DNA from 4 places in the Streptomyces sp. NPDC000404 genome. Region 1 is predicted to be linked to each of the others. Evidence: riboswitches for the same ligand, from Rfam matches in the RefSeq annotation. Region 1 holds a riboswitch; each other region holds the start of a gene.

Region 1 (5,296 bases):
TCGCCGTCCGCCGCGGCCGACGGCCGCCCCGACGCCTTCGGCTCCGCGGCGCCCGCACCGCTCACCTGCTCCGCGCAGCCCGCCTCCGGATACCCGGCGACCCCGCACAGCATCCCCTGCGCGTCGTACCGCAGCGGCTTCACCACCGCGGCCAGCGCCTCAGCGGCCGACGCGTCCTCGGGCACCCGCGCACACGCGGTCCGCTCCGCCGGCGGCCGCTCACCGTCCGGCGCGTCCGCCGCCGACCCGAAGTCGACGACCACGCCGACCCGCTTCGTCCCGGACTTCTCGGGCGTACCGGAGCACAGCTTCCCGAAATCGGCCGCGGCCCGCGGCCGGTCCACCGCCGAGGACTCCGCGCTCACCGTGAACCGGAACCCGGCCACCGCACCGTCCGCGGGCCGCAGCGTCGCCGGGCCCTGCGTCGCGTACGCCCACTTCCCGGCCGCGCCGTCCCAGAACGACCAGTACCGGTACTCCTGCGCCTGCGCCGGGCCCGCGACCGACACCGATATCGCCCCGGCCAGCGCCAGCGCACCGGCCCACCGCGCACCCCGCATCACTTGCCGCGCTTCCGTCGGCCGCTCATCAGGAACCCGATGCCCGCGCCCGCGGCGAGCCCCACCGGCACCAGCCACCAGGCGCTGATCGACCCGGTGCCCTTCTCCTCCGGCACCGGCTTCCGCGCGCCCTGAGACGGCTTCGGGCCGGTCGCGTTCAACGCCGCCACCAGGTCCGTACCGCCGAAGTCCCGCGGATCGGCGCCCGCGGCGTGCGCCGCGAGCACCAGCTGCGCATACGCCGCCGGACCGGCCGGCTTCGCCCACGCCGGGCCGTTCCTCTCCAGCCACGCCAGCGGCTTGGCCGCCGCCGCGCCGTGCCCGCCGGCGGCCAGCGCCACCACCGCGTCCGCGGTGTTCCCGACGTCCGGCTGCGGCTTCGCGCCCGGCATCGCCGACATCAGATGCTGCCCGTTGGCGTCCATCTCCTTCACCAGGTACGCGCTCGCCCCCGAAGCGGCCTGCTTCAGCGCGGCGGCATCCGCCCCGGACGGCTCCTTCTTCCCGTCGCCGCACTCCGGCGCGGCCACCGGCGTGTCCGCGTCCTTGCCCGCCGCCGGGACGACGAAGCCCTTGCCGAGCGCACCGGTCGCCGCGGCGGCCGAGGCGTCCGCGTTGGCCGCGGCGCCCTTGAGCTGGAAGGTGAACGCACCCCGCTCGGCGGGCTTCGCGGCGCACCCGAGCCGGAACGTCAGCAGCCCCTCGTACGGCGTGTGGCCCTTCGGCGACTTGACCTTCGCCGGGTCCTGGCCCGCCGCGGTGAGCGCGCCGATGACCACCGCGGTGGAGTTGGCGTCGCTCGGCGACCCCGGCATCGACGGCCAGCCGCCGTCGTCGTTCTGCACCGACGTCAGCCAGCGCACCGCCTTCTCCACCGTCGCGCCGTGCCCGCCGAGCGCCGCCAGCGCCTGCACCGCCGCGCCCGTCTGGTTGGTGTCCCGCATCGTCGAGGCGCCGCACGCCTTCGACGCATCGGCGCGGTACGCGGTGAACGCGCCGTCGGCGCACTGCTGACCGGTCAGCCAGTCCACGGCCCCGGCGGCGGGCGTGACCTGCACGGTGTGCTGGGCGAGCAGCGCCAGCGACTGCCGCCACACGCCGTCGTACTGCGGGTCGCCGGAGCCGTACAGGCCCGCGGGCAGCTTCCCGGGGGACGGCGCCGGGGCGGCGGACGCGGCGGGCGCGGTCGCCGCCAGCGGTACGAGCGCCGCGGCGCACACCACGGCGGCGCGGCGCAGCAGCGCGGCGCGGGAAGGGGCCAGGGGGGCCATCGTCGGTGCCTCTCAGTCGGATCGCTCGGGGCGTCGCGGGGTGGGTGGCCACGCTCGGCCGTCCACCTGCGCGGGCGGCCGGGGCCGTGCGCGAGGGCACCGGGCTCAGCTCCGTATACCTCGACGGTGCCGCCGTCCGTCCGGCCGCGGCATGCGGCCCGCCGGCGGCGGGAGCCTGTCGTGCCCACTCGGGTGTTCCGGCTCGGACGGGGCGCGCACATGCGCACGTCCGCCCTGACGGTTGCGGGTCAGCGCCGGATTTTCACCGGCTTCCCCCGATCGGGCACGCATGGAGTTGTCCGCACATTTTAGCGGCCACCCCACCGAAGCGACCGGGGACGGGGCAGCGGCCACCGCCTCCCGGGGGACGGCGGGGCCCGGCGCCCGGCCGCGCACGACCGCCACCGGGGCGCGGCGGACACCGCCGTACGGCGGCGAACGGGCCCGCCGCCACCGGAGCGGGGCGGCCACCGCCGTCCCCGGTGGCCGCCCCGCCGTGTCGTACGCGCCGTACGCCTCACACCGCCCGGTACGTCACCGGATTCGACCCCGGCACCGCCGCCGCCCGGCCCAGCACCATCAGCCGCCGCAGATGCGCCTCGGCCTCCGCCACCGCGATGGTCCGCGAGGCGTACGGGATCCGCTCCCACGGGCGGTTCCACTCCATCGCCACCGTCAGCTGCCACAGCGTCAACGGCTCCGCCAGCAGCCGCACCAGCCCGCCGAGCCGCGCCTCGTGGTGCGCGAGCAGCGCCCGGGCGCGGCCCGCCGCATCGGTGAACGGATGCTGATGGGCGGGCAGCACCTCCGCCGGGTCGAGCCGCGCGACCCGCTCCAGCGACGCGAGGTAGTCGCCCAGCGGATCGGCCGGCGCCTCGTCCGGCCCCTCGTACACCCCGATGTGCGGGCTGATCCCCGGCAGCAGATGATCACCGGAGAACAGCCGCCCGAACCCGGCGCCCACCTCGTCGCCGCGCGCCCCCGGCGCCCGTCCCGGATGCGCCTCCTCCAGATGCAGACAGACATGGCCGGGCGTGTGGCCCGGCGTCCAGACGGCGCGCAGCCGGCGACCGGGCAGATCCAGCAGTTCGCCCGGGGCGATGTGCCGGTCCGGCACCGCCGCCCGCTGCCCGGGCAGTTCCCCGCCGCGCGCTGTCCGCAACGGCGCGAGGTGCTCCTCGGGTGCCCCGGCGGCGGCCAGCCGCGCGGCCAGCTGCGCCCGCCACGCGGCGGGCCGGGCCTGCCGGGTGCGCCGGACGACCTCGGCGTCCGCCGCGTGCATCGCGATCCACGCACCGGACGCCTCCCGCACCGCGGCGGACAGCCCGTGGTGGTCGGGGTGGTGGTGGGTGAGCAGCACGCCGTGGATGTCGGCGACGGCGAAGCCGCAGGCGGTGATCCCGGCGGTCAGCGCGTCCCAGGAGGCGGGGTCGTCCCAGCCGGTGTCGATGAGCACCGGCCCGCGGCCGGTCTCCAGCAGATGGACGAGGGTGTGGCCGAGCGGATTGCCGGGGAGCGGCACGGAGATGCTCCACACCCCGCCCCGGTGGTCGGTCACCTGCGTCATCCCGGTCCCCTCTCGGTGTGCCGCCCGTCGGGTTCGCGCCGTCCGCATGCACCGGACCACCGCCGTGGGCCGGGACGCCACGTCACTATAACTAGAACGAGTTTCAACGGAGTTCCGCTCGGGGAGGCGATGTCGGTGCAGGCCCCGCCGCCGGTTCCCGGGGCCCTGTGGACTCCTGCTCCGGCAGGTGGTATCAGTTCAACGACCCATAACTGACGCGCCGTCAGAACCAGCCGAGTGACGCTCCATCGACATCCCTTCGGCACCCATTCGGTGCCCCTTCGGCACGGCTCCGGTGCCGCCCCGCCCACCCCGGCGGACGGCCCGGGACGGCGCGCCCCACACGCTCGACGCGCAGGCAGTTGACGGAAGTTACCGCCCGACCCGGACACCCGGCGGGCGGCCGACCGCGGGAGGCGGCAGCCATGAGCGACCTCGTCGAACACGGCAAGCTCTACATAGGCGGTGCGCTCGTCGACCCCGCCGGACCCGACACCCTCGACGTGATCTCCCCGCACACCGAACAACTCATCGGCCGCGTCCCGCACGCCACCCGCACCGACGTCGACCGCGCCGTCACCGCCGCCCGCGCCTCCTTCGACTCCGGCGTCTGGGCCGACGCCCCGCTGGACGAACGGATCGCGGTCATCACCCGCATCAAGGACGCCTTCGCCGTCCGCAGCGAGGAGATCGCCAAGGTCATCAGCGCCGAGAACGGCACCCCCTACACCTCCGGCGTGATGGTCCAGGCGCTCGCCGCGATGCTGGTCTGGGACGCCGCACTCACCGTCGCCCGCGACTTCCCCTTCGAGGAACGCCGCACCGGCATCCTCGGCCCGCTGATCGTCCGCCGCGAGCCCGCCGGCGTCGTCGCCGCGGTCGTCCCCTGGAACGTCCCGCAGTTCACCGCCGCCGCCAAACTCGCCCCCGCCCTCCTCGCCGGCTGCTCCGTCGTCCTCAAGGTCTCGCCCGAGACCCCGCTCGACGCGTACCTCCTCGCCGACATCGCGACGGAGGCGGGCCTGCCGCCGGGCGTCCTGTCGATCCTCCCCGCCGACCGCGAGGTCAGCGAATACCTGGTCGGACACCCCGGCGTCGACAAGGTGTCGTTCACCGGCTCCGTCGCCGCCGGCAAACGCGTCATGGAGGTCGCCGCCCGCAACCTCACCCGCGTCACCCTGGAACTGGGCGGCAAGTCCGCCGCGGTGATCCTGCCCGACGCCGACCTCGACACGGCGGTCGCCGGGATCACCCCGTTCGCCTGGATGATCAACGGCCAGGCGTGCGTCGCCCAGACCCGCATCCTCGCCCCGCGCTCCCGCTACGACGAGATCGCCGAGCGGTTCGCCGCCGCCGCGAACGCCCTGACCGTCGGCGACCCCCTCGACCCCGCCACCGAACTGGGCCCCCTCGTCGCCCGCCGCCAGCAGCAACGCTCCCTCGACTACATCGCCCTCGGCCGCCAGGAGGGCGCCAAGCTCCTCGCCGGCGGCGGCATCCCGGCCGACCGGCCCACCGGCTGGTACGTCGAACCCACCCTCTTCGGCGACGTCACCCCCGCCATGCGCATCGCCCGCGAGGAAATCTTCGGCCCGGTGATCTGCCTGCTCCCGTACGAGGACGAGGCGGAGGCGGTGCGTATCGCCAACGACTCGGAGTACGGCCTGTCCGGCTCCGTGTGGACCGCCGACACCGACCACGGCGTCGACCTCGCCCGCCGCGTCCGCACCGGCACGTACTCCGTGAACACCTTCAGCATCGACATGCTCGGCCCGTTCGGCGGCTACAAGAACTCCGGCATCGGCCGCGAATTCGGCCCCGAGGGCTTCGGCGAATACCTGGAGCACAAGATGATCCACCTCCCGGCAGGTGCGTGATGGGCGACCGCTGGCAGGTCG
Region 2 (5,296 bases), on a different contig from region 1:
CCCCGCACCCCGGAGCCGCCCGTCCTGGAGCCGCCCGTCCCGCTCACGGCTCCTCCTCCGCGGTCTCGGCGACGGCCGGCCGCCGCTGCGGGACGACGGCCACCGGGCACGCCGCATGGTGCAGCGCCCGGTGGACGACACCGCCGAACTCCCGCCCGAAGACGCCGCCGTGCCGCCGCGCCCCGAGAACCAGCAGATCGGCGGCGGCCGACCACGCGGTCATCGTCCGGCGCGCGGTCCCCTCGGGCGTACGCCTGCGCAGCCGCACCCCGGGATGCTCGCGGACCGCGGCCGCCACCGCCTCGTCCAGCAGTTCCGCGGCGCGCTCGGCGTGGTACGTGCCGGGCGCACCGGCCAGCAGCGGGTGGCCGGCCGGTTCGTGCAGCGGCCGCCGCCAGGTGCGGACGGCGTCGAGTTCGGCGTCCCGGGCCGCCGCGGCGCGGAACGCGAACCGCACCGCCGGGGAGTCCACGTCGTGGTCGCCGATGCCCAGCAGCACCCGCCCGTGGCGTTCCTCCAGGGCGTGCCGGTCCCCGCGGACGACGACGACCGGGCAGGGGGCGCGGGCGGCCACGAGGAGGCTGACGGAGCCGAGCAGCAGCCCGGCCACCGCGCCCCGCCCGCGGTCCCCGACGACCAGGAGCGCGGCCTCCTGCGCCGCGTCGAGCAGCGCGGTCGCGGCGTCCGTGGCGGCCACGTCCGCCGTGACGGCGAGGCCCGGCGCCCGCTGTCCGGCGCGTTCGGCCGCGGCGGCGGCGATCGTCTCGGCGAGCAGCTGCTCCGCGGGCCGGTCCGCGGCCGGGTCCGGCTCCACGCCCTCGTACCGCTCCCACAGCGAGGCGTGCACCAGCCGCAGCGGACGCCCGCGCCGTACGGCCTCGCCGGCGGCCCAGTCCACGGCCGTGAGGCTCGCGTCGGAACCGTCGATGCCCACCACCACGGGAAGCTCCATCGTCCCCACCGCCTTCCGGCTCCCGGGACCTCTTCCCACCGTCGCGCCGAAGCGGCCCCCGGGCCAGGGCCGACCGGCCCCGCAGGCGGTCCGCCCGGCCTCCCCGAGGACGTGCGCCGACCCGACAAGTCCCCACCGGACCCCTTCTGACCTGCCCTGTCACGGATCCGTCCCCGTCCGGGCAGCGGCCTGCCGGGCGGGCGCGGCGCCGATGCATACTGCGCACATGATCATGACCGTCCTCCTCTTCGCCCTCTTCGGGCTCAGCGTCCGGAAGGACCGCCGCCGGTTCCGTAACGCCGTCCTCCTCGGACTGGCGCTCATCAGCTTCTCCGGCTGGCTCCTCGGCAGAGCGAGCCGGCTGCCTCCCGTCGCGGCCGAGGCGGTCTACCTGCTGGCCTTCCTCACCCCCACCGTCGGCGTGGTGGCGCTCGGCGGTTTCCTGGTGGCCAACGGCATCACCATGGCCAGGAAGGAAGGGCTCCGCCCGGCCAACCTCCTCTCGGGGCTGCTGGGCGTGGCAGTCTTCGGCCTGATCGTCCTGCTGGCGTCGCTGGGCCGCCTGGCGGGCTCGCCCGCCTTCCCCGTCGCCGTCGCCGTGCTCCTCCTCGCCGCCTACGTCTCCTTCCTCTTCCTCTGCTTCCTCGCCTACGCCTTCCTCTACGGGCGGATCACGGTCCGCGGCGACGTCGACTACGTGGTCGTGCTGGGCTCCGGGCTGATCGGCGGCGAGCGGGTGCCGCCGCTGCTGGCCTCCCGGCTGCGCAAGGGCCTGGAGATCCACGACGCGCAGCTCGCCCGCGGCGGCCCGGCGCCGGTCCTGCTCACCTCCGGCGGCCAGGGCCCGGACGAGAAGCTGCCCGAGGCCGAGGCGATGGCCCGCTGGCTGGTCGAGCAGGGCGCCCCGGCCGACCACGTCCGGGAGGAGAACCGCTCCCGGACCACCGACGAGAACCTGCGCTTCAGCCACGAGATCATGACCGCCGCCAAGAGCGGCTACCGCTGCGTCGTCGTCACCAACAACTTCCACGCCTTCCGCGCCGCCATGACGGCCCGTCAGGCCGGTGTCGAGGGCCAGGTGCTGGGCTCGCCGACCGCGAGGTACTTCTGGCCGAGCGCCACGCTCCGCGAGTTCGTCGCGGTGTTCTGGGAGCACAAGGTGGTCAACCTCGGCGTCTGCGCCGCGCTGATCGCCCTGGTGGCCTTCGTCGCGACCGCCGGCTGAGACGCCCGGCGCCCGGGCCCGGTCCGAAGGCGCCGGAGAGCGGCGCCCAGGGACGCGCGACAATGGAGCGCAGATATCCCGTTGGGGTGGATATCGGGAGGGACGGGAACGCGATGAGGCACCGTAGTGTCGCCGATCTGATGACGCCCGGCGCCGTCGCCGTGCAACCCGGCACGGCGTTCGGCGAGATCGCGCGGCTGCTGGACGAGTACGACATCAGCGCCGTGCCGGTGGTGGACGAGGCCGGGCGGACGCTCGGCGTCGTCTCCGAGGCCGATCTGCTGCGGCGGCACATCGAGCGGACGCCGTCGAACACCGCCGACTCGCTCATGACCAGCCCCGCCGTCGTGGCGCGCCCGCGGTGGAGCGCGATCCGGGCGGCCCGGGTGATGGCGGAGAAGGGCGTCAAGCGGCTGCCGGTGGTCGACGACGAGGGGCTGCTCATCGGCGTGCTCAGCCGCGGCGACCTCGTCCAGCTCTTCCTGCGGCGCGACCGCGCGATCCAGGAGGAGATCCTGGAGGACGTGCTGACCCGCACGCTCGGCGTCCCGCCGTCCGCCGTCACCGTGGAGGTCTCGGACGGCACGGTGACGCTCAGCGGCACCCTCGCGCGCCGCAGCCTGGTGGTCGTCGCGGTGCGGCTGTGCGAGAGCGTCGACGGGGTGGTCGAGGTGGTCAACCGCCTCACCTACGAGACGGACGACCGCGCCGCGCTCCGCGGCCGGGAGCCGGTGGAGCCGCCGGAGCCGGTCTGACCTGCGAGGTCCCCATCCGCCGATGGCAACGGCCCGGCGGGTGGGGTGGACTTACTAGGACGTCCAACTATATGTTCGGGGCCAAGGCCCGCGGTGCAGGGAAGCCGGTGTGAATCCGGCGCGGTCCCGCCACTGTGACCGGGGAGTACGCCCTTCGGCGAGAGATGGCCACTGACGGTGGAAGCACCGTCGGGAAGGCCAAGGGCGCGCGCAGATCCGGGAGTCAGGATACCGGCCGCGGGGTGTTCCGTGTTGTCCACGAGGATGGAGCAGACACGCATGGCACCGGTCCGTACCCACGACCCAGGTGACCCCGCGCGGCGAGCGGCGGCGTCCGCCCGAAGGGCCTCTTCGCGGCGCCCGTGACGGCGCCCGGGGCGACCGCACCCCGTGCGACGACGCCCCGGCCACGCCCCCGGCCCGCGACGGCCCCCGGCCATCGTGTTCCGCGGCGGACCCTGCCCGCACCCCACCGGGTGCGCCCCGGCCCGCCGCGCCCTCCCCGGATCGCACCTGACGAGAGCAGGCATCCCATGATCCGTGAACTGACGCACTTCATCGGCGGCGCCCCCGCCCCGGGCACCTCGGGGCTCTTCGCCGACGTCCACGACCCCAACACCGGCCAGGTCCAGGCGCGCGTCCCGCTCGCCGGGCGGGCCGACACCGAGCGGGCGATCGGCGACGCCGCCGCGGCCCAGCCGGAGTGGGGCGAGTGGAACCCGCAGCGGCGCGCCCGGGTGCTGCTGAAATTCCTCCAACTCGTCGACGGTGAACGCGAACGGCTCGCCCGGCTGCTCTCCTGCGAGCACGGCAAGACCGTCGCGGACGCCCACGGCGACCTCCAACGCGGCCTGGAGGCCGTGGAGTTCGCCGCCGGCATCCCGCATCTGCTCAAGGGCGAGTTCACCGACAACGCCGGGCGCGGCATCGACGTGCACTCGCTGCGCCGCCCGCTCGGCGTCATCGCCGGCATCACCCCGTTCAACTTCCCCGCGATGATCCCGCTCTGGCAGGCCGCACCCGCCCTGGCCTGCGGCAACGCCGTGGTCCTCAAACCCTCCGAACGCGATCCGTCCGTCCCGCTGCGGCTCGCCGAACTCTTCCTGGAGGCCGGACTGCCGCCCGGCGTGCTGAACGTCGTCAACGGCGGCGAGGAGGCGGCCGGCATCCTCCTCGCCGATCCGCGCGTCCAGGCCGTCGGCTTCGTCGGCTCCACCGCGATCGCCGCCGGCGTCTACGCCACCGCCGCCCGCCACGGCAAGCGCGCCCAGTGCTTCGGCGGCGCCAAGAACCACCTGATCGTGATGCCCGACGCCGACCTCGACCAGGCCGTCGAGGCGCTGATCGGCGCCGGATTCGGCTCCGCGGGCGAGCGCTGCATGGCCGTCTCCGTCGCCGTCCCCGTGGGCGAGGAGACCGCCGACCGCCTCGTCGCCCGCCTCAAGGAACGCATGAGCCGGCTGCGCATCGGCACCTGGGACGACCCGGACGCCGACTTCGGCCCGATGATCGGCCGCGACGCCGTCGACCGGGTGCGCCGCTACGTCGACATCGGCGTCAACGAGGGCGCCGAACTCGTCGTCGACGGCCGCGGTTTCACCCTCCCCGGCCACGAGAACGGCTTCTTCGCGGGCGCCTCCCTCTTCGACCGGGTCAGCCCCGCCATGCGGATCTACCGCGAGGAGATCTTCGGCCCGGTCCTGAGCGTGGTGCGCGCCGCCGACTACGAGGAGGCGCTGCGGCTGCCCAGCGCGCACCCGTACGGCAACGGCGTCTCGCTCTTCACCCGCGACGGCGACACCGCCCGCGACTTCACCCGCCGCGTCGACACCGGCATGGTCGGCGTCAACGTCCCGATCCCGGTGCCCGTCGCCTACCACACCTTCGGCGGCTGGAAGCGGTCCGGCTTCGGCGACCTGAACCAGCACGGGCCCGACGCGATCCGCTTCTGCACCCGCACCAAGACCGTCACCTCGCGCTGGCCCTCCGGGGTCAAGGAAGGCGCGAGCTTCACCCTGCCGACGATGGGATGAGGGCGATGACCACCACCCTCACCAAGGACCAACTCGCCCTCGCCGAGGTCACCCTCGACTTCACCGAGGAACACCTCACCCCGCACGCCGTCGCCTGGGACCGCGACAAGCACTTCCCCGTCGACGTCCTGCGCAAGGCCGCCGCACTGGGCCTCGGCGGCATCCACGTCCGCGAGGACCACGGCGGCTCCGGGCTGACCCGCGCCGACGGCGTCGTCGTCCTGGAGGTGCTGGCCACCGGCTGCCCCTCCATCGCCGGCTACCTCTCCATCCACAACATGGTCGCCTGGATGGTCGACCACTACGGCGACGACGCCCAGCGCGCCCGCTG
Region 3 (5,296 bases), 500 kb from region 1:
GCCGGTCTGGTCGGCGCGATCGTCTGGAACCTTCTCACCTGGCTCGCCGGCCTCCCCTCCAGCTCCTCCCACGCCCTGTTCGGCGGTCTGATCGGCGCGACGCTGGTGTCCGTGGGCACCAACGGCGTGCACGGCGACGCCGTCGTGATGAAGGTCCTCATCCCGGCCGTGGCCGCCCCGGTGGTCGCCGGTATCGCGTCGATGGCCGCGACCCGGCTGACGTACCGGCTGGCCCGGGGCCGCGACGAGCAGGAGACGGCCAAGGGGTACCGCGCCGGGCAGATCGCCTCGGCGGCGCTGGTCTCGCTGGCGCACGGCACCAACGACGCCCAGAAGACGATGGGTGTGATCACCCTCGCGCTGATCACCGGCGGTGTGGTCGCCCCGCACGCCGACCCGCCGCTGTGGGTCATCGCCTCGGCCGGTATGGCCATCGCCCTCGGCACGTACCTGGGCGGCTGGCGGATCATCCGCACGATGGGCAAGGGCATCACCGACATCCAGCCGCCGCAGGGCTTCGCCGCCCAGACCGGCGCCGCGGCCACCATCCTGGCCTCCTCCCACCTCGGCTTCGCGCTCTCCACCACCCAGGTCTGCTCGGGCTCCGTGATGGGTTCGGGTCTGGGCCGCAAGGGCGGCGTGGTGCGCTGGTCGACGGCGGTGCGGATGGTCGTCGCCTGGTGCCTGACGCTGCCGGCCGCGGGCCTGGTCTCCGCCGGTGCCGCGCTCCTGGCCGACCAGGGCGACTGGGGCGTCACCGCCGTCGCGATCCTCGCGCTCGGCATCTGCGGCGCCATCTGGGCCGCCTCCCGCCGCAAGCCCATCGACCACCACAACGTCAACGAGATCGAGGCCACGGAGCCGCCCGGTGTGGTCACCGCGGCCCTCCAGACGGTCACCCCTCCCCCGGCCGGTTCGCTGAACCCCGCCGAGGACGAGGAGGCCGCCCCCGCCGCGAGCGCCGCACGCGCCACGACCGCGACAGCCGCCGGCTGACCGCCCGAACCTGAGGAACCGCAGCATGAGCATCGACTGGGCAGCTCTCGGCCAGGTCTTCGGCGTCACCCTGGTGGTGACGGTCGGGATCGTGGGCCTGTTCACGGTCGGCATCGTCGGCACGGCCCGCACCCGGACCGAGGGCGCGGCCGCCACGGCGGGCGCCCCGAGCACCGGCGCGCGGATCGGCGGCCTCGCCGCGTACGCGGTCTGCGCGGCCGCGGTGGCGTACGGCATCTATCTGATCGTCGCCGCCTGACCCGTACCGCAGCGCATCCGGCGCCCGGTCACCGCAGCTCCGCGGTGGCCGGGCGCCGTTGCGTTGCCGCCCTGTGGCCTCTGCCACACGCCACGCGATACCACGGCGGTGCAGGTCACGGGCGAGTTGACGGGGTTGGCGGGGCGTGGTGGACTTCCCACGCCAATCGGCGACAGCAGAGGAAGTCCGGTGTGAATCCGGCGCGGTCCCGCCACTGTCACCGGGGAGCGTTCCTCCGACGAAGGTCACGGTCCGCCTCGTGCACGCCCGACGGGCGCGCCAGGGCCGGAAGGCCGGGGGAAGCGCCGATCCGGGAGCCAGGAGACTCCTGTCGCCGTCACGTCGAACCAGGGCGCGGACCCTGAGTGAGGACATATCGCCATGCCCGGCCGCCCGTTCAGATCCTTCCGTGCGCCCTCCCCGTTCCGCCGAGGCGTGACGGCGGTCTGATCCGATGCGTGCCGAACACGCCACCTACGCGTGCGGTGCGGCTCTGGGCTTTCTCGGCGATCTGCTCGCCGCCGACCCGCGGCGCGGCCATCCGGTGGCCGCCTTCGGGCGCGGTGCGGCGGCCGTCGAGGCCCGGCTCTGGCGCGACCACCGCGGCCGCGGCGCCGTCCACACCCTGCTCTGCGCCGGCGGCGTGACCGCCGGCGCCGCGCTGCTGACGCGCGCGGTGCGCGGCGCCGCGCCCGTCCCCTCCCCCGCGCGGACCGCCGCCGCCACCGTGCTGACCGCCGCGACCGTCTGGTCGGTGCTGGGCGGCACCTCGCTGGGCCGCGAGGCGCGGGCCGTCGGCGAGGCGCTGGCAGCCGGGGATCTCGACCGGGCCCGCCGCCGGCTGCCGCATCTGTGCGGCCGGGATCCGCAGGCGCTGGACGGGCCGCAGATGGCGCGGGCGGTCGTCGAGTCGGTCGCGGAGAACACCTCGGACGCCGTGGTGGGCGCGCTGGTGTGGGGCGCCGTCGGCGGCGTCCCGGGCCTGGTGGCGTTCCGGGCGGTGAACACCCTGGACGCGATGGTGGGTCACAAGTCGCCGCGCCACCGCCGGTTCGGCTGGGCGTCGGCGCGGCTGGACGACGTGGCCGGGTGGCCCGGCTCCCGGCTGACCGCCGCGCTCACCGTGCTCGCCGCCCCGGACCGGCGCGGCGCCGCGCGGGCCTGGCGGCGCGACGGCGGCGCGCACCCGAGCCCCAACGCGGGCCCGGTGGAAGCCTCGTTCGCGGGCGCGCTCGGCGTACGGCTCGGCGGGACGCTGGCGTACGGCGGACGCATCGAGCACCGGCCGCGGCTGAACGGCGAGGGCCGTCCCGTCGCGACCGAGGACATCGCGCGGGCGGTGCGGCTCTCGCGCCGGGTGAGCGCGTTGGCGTTGACGACGACGGTGGCCGGGCGGCTGCTGGCGGGCGCGGTGCGTCCGGCGCTCGCCCGGCGGAAGGGCAGGATGCGGTGACGGGCGGCGGGCTGCTGATCGCGGGGACCACCTCCGACGCGGGCAAGAGCGTGGTGACCGCGGGGATCTGCCGCTGGCTGGTGCGGCAGGGCGTGGACGTCGCGCCGTTCAAAGCGCAGAACATGTCGCTGAACTCGTTCGTGACGCGGGACGGCGCGGAGATCGGCCGGGCGCAGGCGATGCAGGCGGCGGCCGCCCGGGTGGAGCCGTCGGCGCTGATGAACCCGGTGCTGCTCAAGCCCGGCGGGGATCGCAGCAGCCAGGTGGTGCTGCTGGGCAGGCCGGTCGGCGAGATGAGCGCGCAGGGGTACTTCGGGCGTCCCGGGAGCGGGGCGCGGCCCGGTGGCCGCGAGGAGCTGCTGGGCACCGTCACCGAGTGTCTGGCGGAGCTGCGGCGCACCCACGACGTGGTGATCTGCGAGGGCGCGGGCTCCCCGGCGGAGATCAATCTGCGCCGCACCGACATCGTCAACATGGGCATCGCGCGGGCCGGCCGGCTGCCGGTGGTGGTGGTCGGCGACATCGACCGCGGCGGCGTGTTCGCCTCGTTCTTCGGGACGACGGCGCTGCTGTCGAAGGAGGACCAGGCGCTGGTCGCCGGGTATCTCGTCAACAAGTTCCGCGGCGATGTGGCGCTGCTGGAGCCGGGCCTGGACATGCTGCGGGATCTGACGGGGCGTCCGTCGCTGGGCGTGCTGCCGTTCGCGCACGGGCTGGGCATCGACGAGGAGGACGGGCTGCGGGTGTCGCTGCGCGGCGCGGTCCGCGAGAGCGTGGTGGCACAGCCGTACGGCGCCGATGTGCTGCGGGTGGCGGTCGCGGCGGTGCCGCTGATGTCGAACTTCACGGACGTGGACGCGCTCGCCGCCGAACCCGGCGTGGTGGTGCGGTTCGTGGACCGCGCCGAGGAGCTGGCCGACGCGGATCTGGTGGTGCTGCCGGGCACCCGCGGCACGGTGCGGGCGCTGGCCTGGCTGCGCGAGCGGGGGCTGGCCGACGCGATCGCCCGGCGCGCCGCCGAGGGCCGTCCGGTGCTGGGCATCTGTGGTGGTTACCAGATGCTCGGCGAGGTGATCGACGACGAGGTGGAGTCCCGGGCGGGCACCGTGCCGGGCCTGGGGCTGCTGCCGCTGCGGGTGCGGTTCGCGGCGGACAAGACGCTGGCCAGGCCGGTCGGCACGGCGCTGGGCGCGGCCGCCGAGGGGTACGAGATCCACCACGGCGTGGCCGAGGTGGGCGGCGGCGAGCCGTTCTTCACCGACGACGAGGGGCAGCCGCTGGACGGCTGCCGGTCGGGCGCGGTGTGGGGCACGCACTGGCACGGCTCGTTGGAGAGCGACGCGTTCCGGCGGGCGTTCCTTGCGCGGGTGGCGGCCGATGCGGGGCGGGCGTTCGTCCCGGCGCCGGACACCAGCTTCGGCGCGCTGCGCGAGGAGCAGCTGGACCGGCTCGGCGATCTGATCGAGGAGCACGCCGACACCGGTGCGCTGCTGCGGCTGATCGAGGAGGGCGTCCCGCCGGGGCTGCCGTTCGTCCCGCCGGGGGCGCCGTGAGGACGCGCGGCCGCGCGGCACGGGTGCCCGGCGGCGCCCACCGGCCGGCCGGTGCCGGCCGCAACCAAGACCTGGGTCGTTACGAAGGAGTGATCGCGACATGAGCGCCCGCTATCCGTTCACCGCCGTCGTCGGAATGGACGACCTGCGGCTGGCGCTGCTGCTGAACGCCGTCAGCCCGGCGGTGGGCGGCGTCCTCGTCCGCGGCGAGAAGGGCACCGCCAAGAGCACGGCCGTGCGGGCGCTGGCCGATCTGCTGCCCGAGGTGGCGGTCGTCGGCGGCTGCCGGTTCAGCTGCGATCCGGCCGCGCCGGACCCCGGCTGCCCGGACGGGCCGCACGGTGCGGCCGAGGGGGCGCACCGGCCCGCCCGCATGGTGGAGCTGCCGGTGGGCGCCTCCGAGGACCGGCTGGTCGGCGCGTTGGACATCGAGCGGGCGCTGGCCGAGGGCGTGAAGTCCTTCGAGCCGGGGCTGCTCGCCCGGGCGCACCGCGGACTGCTCTACGTCGACGAGGTCAACCTCCTCCACGACCATCTGATCGATCTGCTGCTGGACGCCGCCGCGATGGGCGCGTCGTACGTGGAGCGCGAGGGCGTGTCGGTCCGGCATGCGGCGCGGTTCCTGCTGGTCGGGACGATGAACCCGGAGGAGGGCGAGCTGCGGCCGCAGCTGCTCGACCGGTTCGGGCTGACCGTGGAGGTCGCCGCGGACCGGGATCCGGACCGGCGGGTGGAGGTGGTCCGGCGGCGGCTGGCGTTCGACGACGACCCGGCGGCGTTCGCGGCGCGCTGGGCGGCGGAGGAGACGGCGCTGCGGGAGCGGATCGCCGCCGCCCGGGCGCTGCTGGGGTCGGTGCGGCTCGGCGACGGGGCGCTGCGGCAGATCGCCTCGGTCTGCGCGGGGTTCGAGGTCGACGGGATGCGCGCGGACCTGGTCATGGCGCGGACGGCGACGGCGCTTGCCGCCTGGGCCGGACGGACGGATGTGGCCACCGAGGACGTGCGGCAGGCGGCGCTGCTGGCGCTGCCGCACCG
Region 4 (5,296 bases), on a different contig from region 1:
TCGCGACCACCTTGGACCGTGTCGTCGCCGACGGCTGGACGCCCGTGGACGGACACATCAGCTCCCGCCAGGAGCTGGACGCCTACGAATGGGCCTGCTGGGGCACGCTGGCCGCCTGGGCGCTGGACCACCCGGACGACCCCGACAGCGCCGAGGTGCTCGCCACCGCGCACCTGCGCCGCTCCGAGTGGCTGCGCGTCTACCGGGACACCTGGGGCTTCCTCACGCTGGTCCTGCAGCGGACCCCGGACGGCCGCTGACCGCGAAAGGCCCGGCCCGGTGGGCGTACGCGCCGCCGGGCCGGTGGCCGCGGACCTGCCGGGTGCGGCGGCGAACCGTAGCCTGAAGGGAAACGGCGCCGGACGGCGCGGAGCGCGTACCGTCCGTGCGCGGTCCGCGTGCTGCGTCGCGGGCACGGTGCGACGCCGCCCGAGACGGAGGATCGTGACGCGATGACGAATCTGGCGATCATCAGCGGGGGCCTGCGGGAGCCGTCCTCGACCCGGCTGCTCGCCGACCGGCTGGAAGCCGCGGTACGCACGGAGCTGGAGGACCGGGGGCAGGACGTCGAGTCGTCGTTCGTGGAGCTGCGGCCGCTGGGCCGGGCCATCACGGACGCGATGCTGTCCGGATTCCCCACCGGCCCGCTGGAGGAGGCGTTCGAGACGGTGGAGCGGGCCGACGGGGTGATCGCGGTGACGCCCGCCTTCAACGCCTCGTTCAGCGGACTCTTCAAGTCCTTCTTCGACGTGCTGCCGGAGGGGACGCTCGCCGACATGCCGGTGCTCATGGCCGCCACCGGCGGGACGGAACGGCACTCGCTGGTGCTGGAGCACGCGATGCGGCCGATGTTCTCCTATCTGCACGCCGTCGTCTCGCCCCGGGGCGTCTACGCCGCGACCAGCGATTTCGGCGCCCAGCAGGGAGCGGCGCTGCAGGACCGGGTCAAGGCCGCGGCGGCGGACTACGCCCGGCTGGTCCAGGGCTGCGGGGCGCGGGTGCGGCACGACGAGTTCGAGGACGTCGTCCCGATGGAGCAGATGCTGGGCGGCGGAGCGGCCTCCTGACCTCGCGGCCGCACGGACCACGGACCGGCCGCCCGCGTGCTGCGGGCGGCCGGTCCGTCTGCGTGGCCGGTCCGTCCGCGCTAGGTGGCCTCCGGATCGACGCCGGATCCCGCCTCCCGGGCGGCGACGGCCGGGTGGCGCGGTGCGGCGGCGGGGACGCCGGCCGGGCGGAGGGCCGCGAACTCCTTGCGGAGGACGGGGACGACCTCGCCGCCGAGCAGATCGAGCTGTTCCAGGACGGTCTTCAGCGGCAGTCCGGCGTGGTCCATCAGGAACAGCTGCCGCTGGTAGTCGCCGACGGCGTCGCGGAAGCCGAGGGTCCGCTCGATCACCTGCTGCGGTGAGCCGACGGTCAGCGGCGTCTGCTCGGTGAACTCCTCCAGGGACGGCCCGTGCCCGTAGACGGGTGCGTTGTCGAAGTACGGGCGGAACTCACGGACCGCGTCCTGGGAGTTGGGCCGGATGAACGCCTGACCGCCGAGGCCGACGATGGCCTGGTCGGGGGCGCCGTGGCCGTGATGGGTGAAGCGCTGCCGGTAGAGGCGGATCATGCGCCGGGTGTGGGACATGGGCCAGAAGATGTTGTTGTGGAAGAAGCCGTCGCCGTAGTACGCGGCCTGTTCGGCGATCTCCGGGGAGCGGATCGAGCCGTGCCAGACGAACGGGGGCACGCCGTCCAGCGGCCGCGGGGTGGCCGTGAAGCCCTGGAGCGGGCTGCGGAACTTGCCCTCCCAGTCGACCACGTCCTCCCGCCAGAGCCGGTGCAGCAGCGCGTAGTTCTCGATGGCGAGCGGGATGCCCTGGCGGATGTCCTGGCCGAACCACGGGTAGACCGGGCCGGTGTTGCCGCGGCCCAGCATCAGGTCGACGCGGCCGTCGGCGAGATGCTGCAGGTAGGCGAAGTCCTCGGCGATCTTCACGGGGTCGTTGGTGGTGATCAGCGTGGTGGAGGTGGACAGCTCGATCCGTTCGGTACGCGCCGCCAGGTACCCGAGGAGGGTGGTGGGCGACGACGGCACGAACGGCGGATTGTGGTGCTCGCCGGTGGCGAACACGTCCAGACCGACCTCCTCGGCCTTCGCCGCGATGGCGAGCGTGGCCTTGATCCGCTCGTGCTCGCTCGGCGTACGGCCGGTGGTGGGGTCGGCCGTCACATCGCCGACGGTGAAGATGCCGAACTCCATGGTGACCGCCTCGTTCGGTTGCGTGCTCGGGGCGCGGCCGGGCTGCCGCCCCGGTGCTGCGGAACGGCCGGCCACCCCGGTCTCCGGGACCGGAGCGGTACCGGCCCCGGCCCGGCCGCTGCCGGCCGCCGTGTCACCGGGCCCACGCCACAGCCAGGGTGCCACGCCACCCATCCGGCGGCATTCCGGAGCGGGGCGGACGGGGCGCACCGTGCGTTCCGGGCCCGGCGGCCGCGTCCCGCCCGCTGCCCCGTTTCCGCCCCGCGCGCCGTGCGGTGCGGCAGACTCGGACCATGCTGACTGTGGGTTCCGTGGTACTGGGGGTCTCGGACGTGCGGCGGGCCGCGGCGTTCTGGGGCGCGGCGCTGGGCTACGTCCCGCGCGAGGAGATCGAGGACGACTGGGCGGTCCTCGTACCGGCCGCCGGGCACGGGGTGCAGGTGGCGCTCGGCCGCAGCGGGACGCCGGTCCAGGAGCATCCGCGGATCCATCTGGACCTGTACGCCGGGGACGCCGCCGACCAGGCCGCCGAGGTCGAACGGCTGGTGTCCCTGGGTGCCCGGCGCGTCGACTGGGATCTCTACCCGGACGACGCCGATTTCCTGGTGCTCGCCGATCCGGACGGCAACATCTTCTGCGTCATCGACACCGGACGGCAGTGAGGGCGGCAGTGACCGGGCCGCCTGCCGGGGCCCGGCGAGCCGGCCGCCGCCGTGTTCCGCCGCCGTGTTCCGGCACCGGTCGCTGGATCGCCAGGATCCCTTCCTGCGGCCAAGGACTTGGGGAGACGCACGCCGCGCTTCCCGCCGCGCGTGCGTTTCATGCGCGCGAGGGGCGTGTTCCACTTCACCATCCCGATGACGGGCGCACCCCCACCGCGGTGCCGGTCGGCCCGTAGGGTGATCAGTGCAGCTGGTTCGCCCCGTCCGCCAGGCGGGGCGTCGCAAGAGGGAACCCGGTGGGAATCCGGGACTGCCCCGCAGCGGTGAGCGGGAACGACCGCCGTCATACGCACTGGGTCCACAGGGCCCGGGAAGCGACGGCCAGTAGGTGTCCTCCCCGAGGACGTGCCCGCGAGTCCGAAGACCTGCCAACTGCCCGGGTGCGCACCCCGCGTGCCCGGACATCCCGGTGACCTCGTGGGCGGGTCGGCGTACACACATCAGGCGGAGGACCGCGCCCGTGCCGCGCGGGGCCGCTCCGTCCGGTTCGTCACCCCTTCGCGCTCCGTCCCGTCGCCGGGATCTCAGGGATTCATCTCGCGAAGGAGATCTCCGTGACCACCGAGTCCGCAGCCGCGGCAGCACGGGCCACCGTGTACGGCTACCCCCGTCAAGGGCAGCACCGGGAACTGAAGAAGGCGATCGAGGGGTACTGGAAGGGCCACGTCACCGCCGATGCGCTGCACGCCACCGCCGCCGGTCTGCGCCGCACCAACTGGCGGCAGCTGGCCGACGCCGGCATCGGCGAGGTCCCGACCGGCGACTTCTCGTACTACGACCACGTCCTCGACACCACCGTCATGGTGGGCGCGATCCCCGAGCGGCACCGCACGGCCGTCGCCGACGACCTCCTCGGCGGGTACTTCGCCATGGCGCGCGGTACGCAGGACGTCGCGCCGCTGGAGATGACCAAGTGGTTCGACACCAACTACCACTATCTCGTGCCCGAGTTGGGGCCGGACACGGTGTTCGCCGCCGACTCCGGCAAGCAGGTGGGCGAGCTCACGGAGGCCCTGGCGCTGGGGCTGACGGCCCGTCCGGTGCTGGTCGGCCCGGTCACCTACCTGCTGCTGGCGAAGCCCGCGCCCGGGGTGGCCGCGGACTTCGATCCGCTGACACTGCTCGACCGGTTGCTGCCGGTCTACGCCGAGATACTGGCCGATCTGCGGGCCGCCGGAGCCGGGTGGGTGCAGCTGGACGAGCCCGCGCTGGTGACGGACCGTACGCCCGCCGAGCTGAACGCCGCGGCCCGCGCCTACCGTGACCTGGGCGCGCTCACCGACCGGCCGAAGCTGCTCGTCGCCTCCTACTTCGACCGGCTCGGCGAGGCGCTGCCGGTGCTGGCGAAGGCGCCGGTGGACGGGCTGGCGCTGGACTTCACCGGGTCCGCCGCCGCCAACCTGGGCGCGCTCGCCGCCGCCGGCGGACTGCCCGGCAAGCGGCTGGTGGCCGGGGTCGTCGACGGCCGCAACGTCTGGGTCAACGACCTGACCGCGTCGCTGACCACGCTCGGCACGCTGCTGGGGCTCGCCGACCGGGTCGACGTCGCGGCCTCCTGCTCCCTGCTGCACGTGCCCCTCGACGCCGCGGCCGAACGGGACATCGACCCGCAGATCCTGCGCTGGCTCGCCTTCGCCCGCCAGAAGGCCACCGAGGTCGTCACCCTCGCCAAGGGCCTGGCCCGCGGCACCGGCGCGATCGCCGCCGAACTCGCCGCCAACAAGGCCGATCTGGCGTCCCGGGCGAACTCCCCGCTCACCCACGACCCGGCGGTCCGCGCCCGCGCCGCCGCCGTCACCGACGCGGACGCCCGCCGCTCCCGGCCGTACGCCGAGCGGGCCGCGGCCCAGCGCGCCGCGCTGGGGCTGCCGCTGCTGCCGACGACGACCGTCGGCTCGTTCCCGCAGACCACCGAGTTGCGCACCGCGCGGGCGGATCTGCGGGCCGGGCGGATCGACGCCGACGGGTACGAGGAGCGGATCCGGGGCGAGATCCGCGAGGTGCTGGCCTTCCAGGAGAAGGCCGGTCTGGACGTCCTGGTGCACGGCGAGCCCGAGCGCAACGACATGGTCCAGTACTTCGCCGAGCAGCTGACCGGCTACCTCGCCACCCGGCGCGGCTGGGTCCAGTCGTACGGCACCCGCTACGTCCGGCCGCCGATCCTGGCCGGGGACATCTCCCGTCCGGAGCCGATGACGGTGCGCTGGACGACGTATGCGCAGTCCTGCACCGAGCGGCCCGTGAAGGGGATGCTGACCGGTCCGGTGACCATGCTGGCCTGGTCGTTCGTCCGCGACGACCAGCCGCTGGGCGACACCGCGCG

What was found. A riboswitch is a leader RNA that binds a small molecule or an ion and turns the genes downstream of it on or off. The one in region 1 is predicted to bind cobalamin.
Region 2: linked by a shared signal. The riboswitch ahead of ABT345_RS23990 (CoA-acylating methylmalonate-semialdehyde dehydrogenase) and the one ahead of ABT345_RS02445 (SCO2321 family membrane protein) in region 1 are both predicted to bind cobalamin.
Region 3: linked by a shared signal. The riboswitch ahead of ABT345_RS00260 (cobalamin biosynthesis protein) and the one ahead of ABT345_RS02445 (SCO2321 family membrane protein) in region 1 are both predicted to bind cobalamin.
Region 4: linked by a shared signal. The riboswitch ahead of metE (5-methyltetrahydropteroyltriglutamate--homocysteine S-methyltransferase) and the one ahead of ABT345_RS02445 (SCO2321 family membrane protein) in region 1 are both predicted to bind cobalamin.

Annotation. Positions count from the first base shown of each region.
Region 1 covers NZ_JBEPDN010000001.1:548,621-553,916, reverse strand. The annotation lists gene ABT345_RS02450 (SCO2322 family protein) at 1-560, opposite strand, end outside; gene ABT345_RS02445 (SCO2321 family membrane protein) at 560-1,831, opposite strand; cobalamin riboswitch at 2,002-2,144, opposite strand; gene ABT345_RS02440 (Strvi_7410 family MBL fold metallo-hydrolase) at 2,349-3,398, opposite strand; gene ABT345_RS02435 (aldehyde dehydrogenase) at 3,824-5,275, shown strand; gene ABT345_RS02430 (ferredoxin) at 5,275-5,296, shown strand, end outside.
Region 2 covers NZ_JBEPDN010000012.1:245,245-250,540, reverse strand. The annotation lists gene ABT345_RS24005 (universal stress protein) at 44-952, opposite strand; gene ABT345_RS24000 (YdcF family protein) at 1,179-2,177, shown strand; gene ABT345_RS23995 (CBS domain-containing protein) at 2,291-2,932, shown strand; cobalamin riboswitch at 3,007-3,186, shown strand; gene ABT345_RS23990 (CoA-acylating methylmalonate-semialdehyde dehydrogenase) at 3,466-4,965, shown strand; gene ABT345_RS23985 (acyl-CoA dehydrogenase family protein) at 4,962-5,296, shown strand, end outside.
Region 3 covers NZ_JBEPDN010000001.1:47,064-52,359, forward strand. The annotation lists gene ABT345_RS00250 (inorganic phosphate transporter) at 1-996, shown strand, start outside; gene ABT345_RS00255 (hypothetical protein) at 1,022-1,255, shown strand; cobalamin riboswitch at 1,435-1,582, shown strand; gene ABT345_RS00260 (cobalamin biosynthesis protein) at 1,710-2,708, shown strand; gene ABT345_RS00265 (cobyric acid synthase) at 2,705-4,261, shown strand; gene ABT345_RS00270 (putative cobaltochelatase) at 4,362-5,296, shown strand, end outside.
Region 4 covers NZ_JBEPDN010000015.1:86,455-91,750, reverse strand. The annotation lists gene ABT345_RS27040 (SAM-dependent methyltransferase) at 1-260, shown strand, start outside; gene ABT345_RS27035 (FMN reductase) at 453-1,067, shown strand; gene ABT345_RS27030 (LLM class flavin-dependent oxidoreductase) at 1,148-2,251, opposite strand; gene ABT345_RS27025 (VOC family protein) at 2,545-2,913, shown strand; cobalamin riboswitch at 3,148-3,360, shown strand; gene metE (5-methyltetrahydropteroyltriglutamate--homocysteine S-methyltransferase) at 3,528-5,296, shown strand, end outside.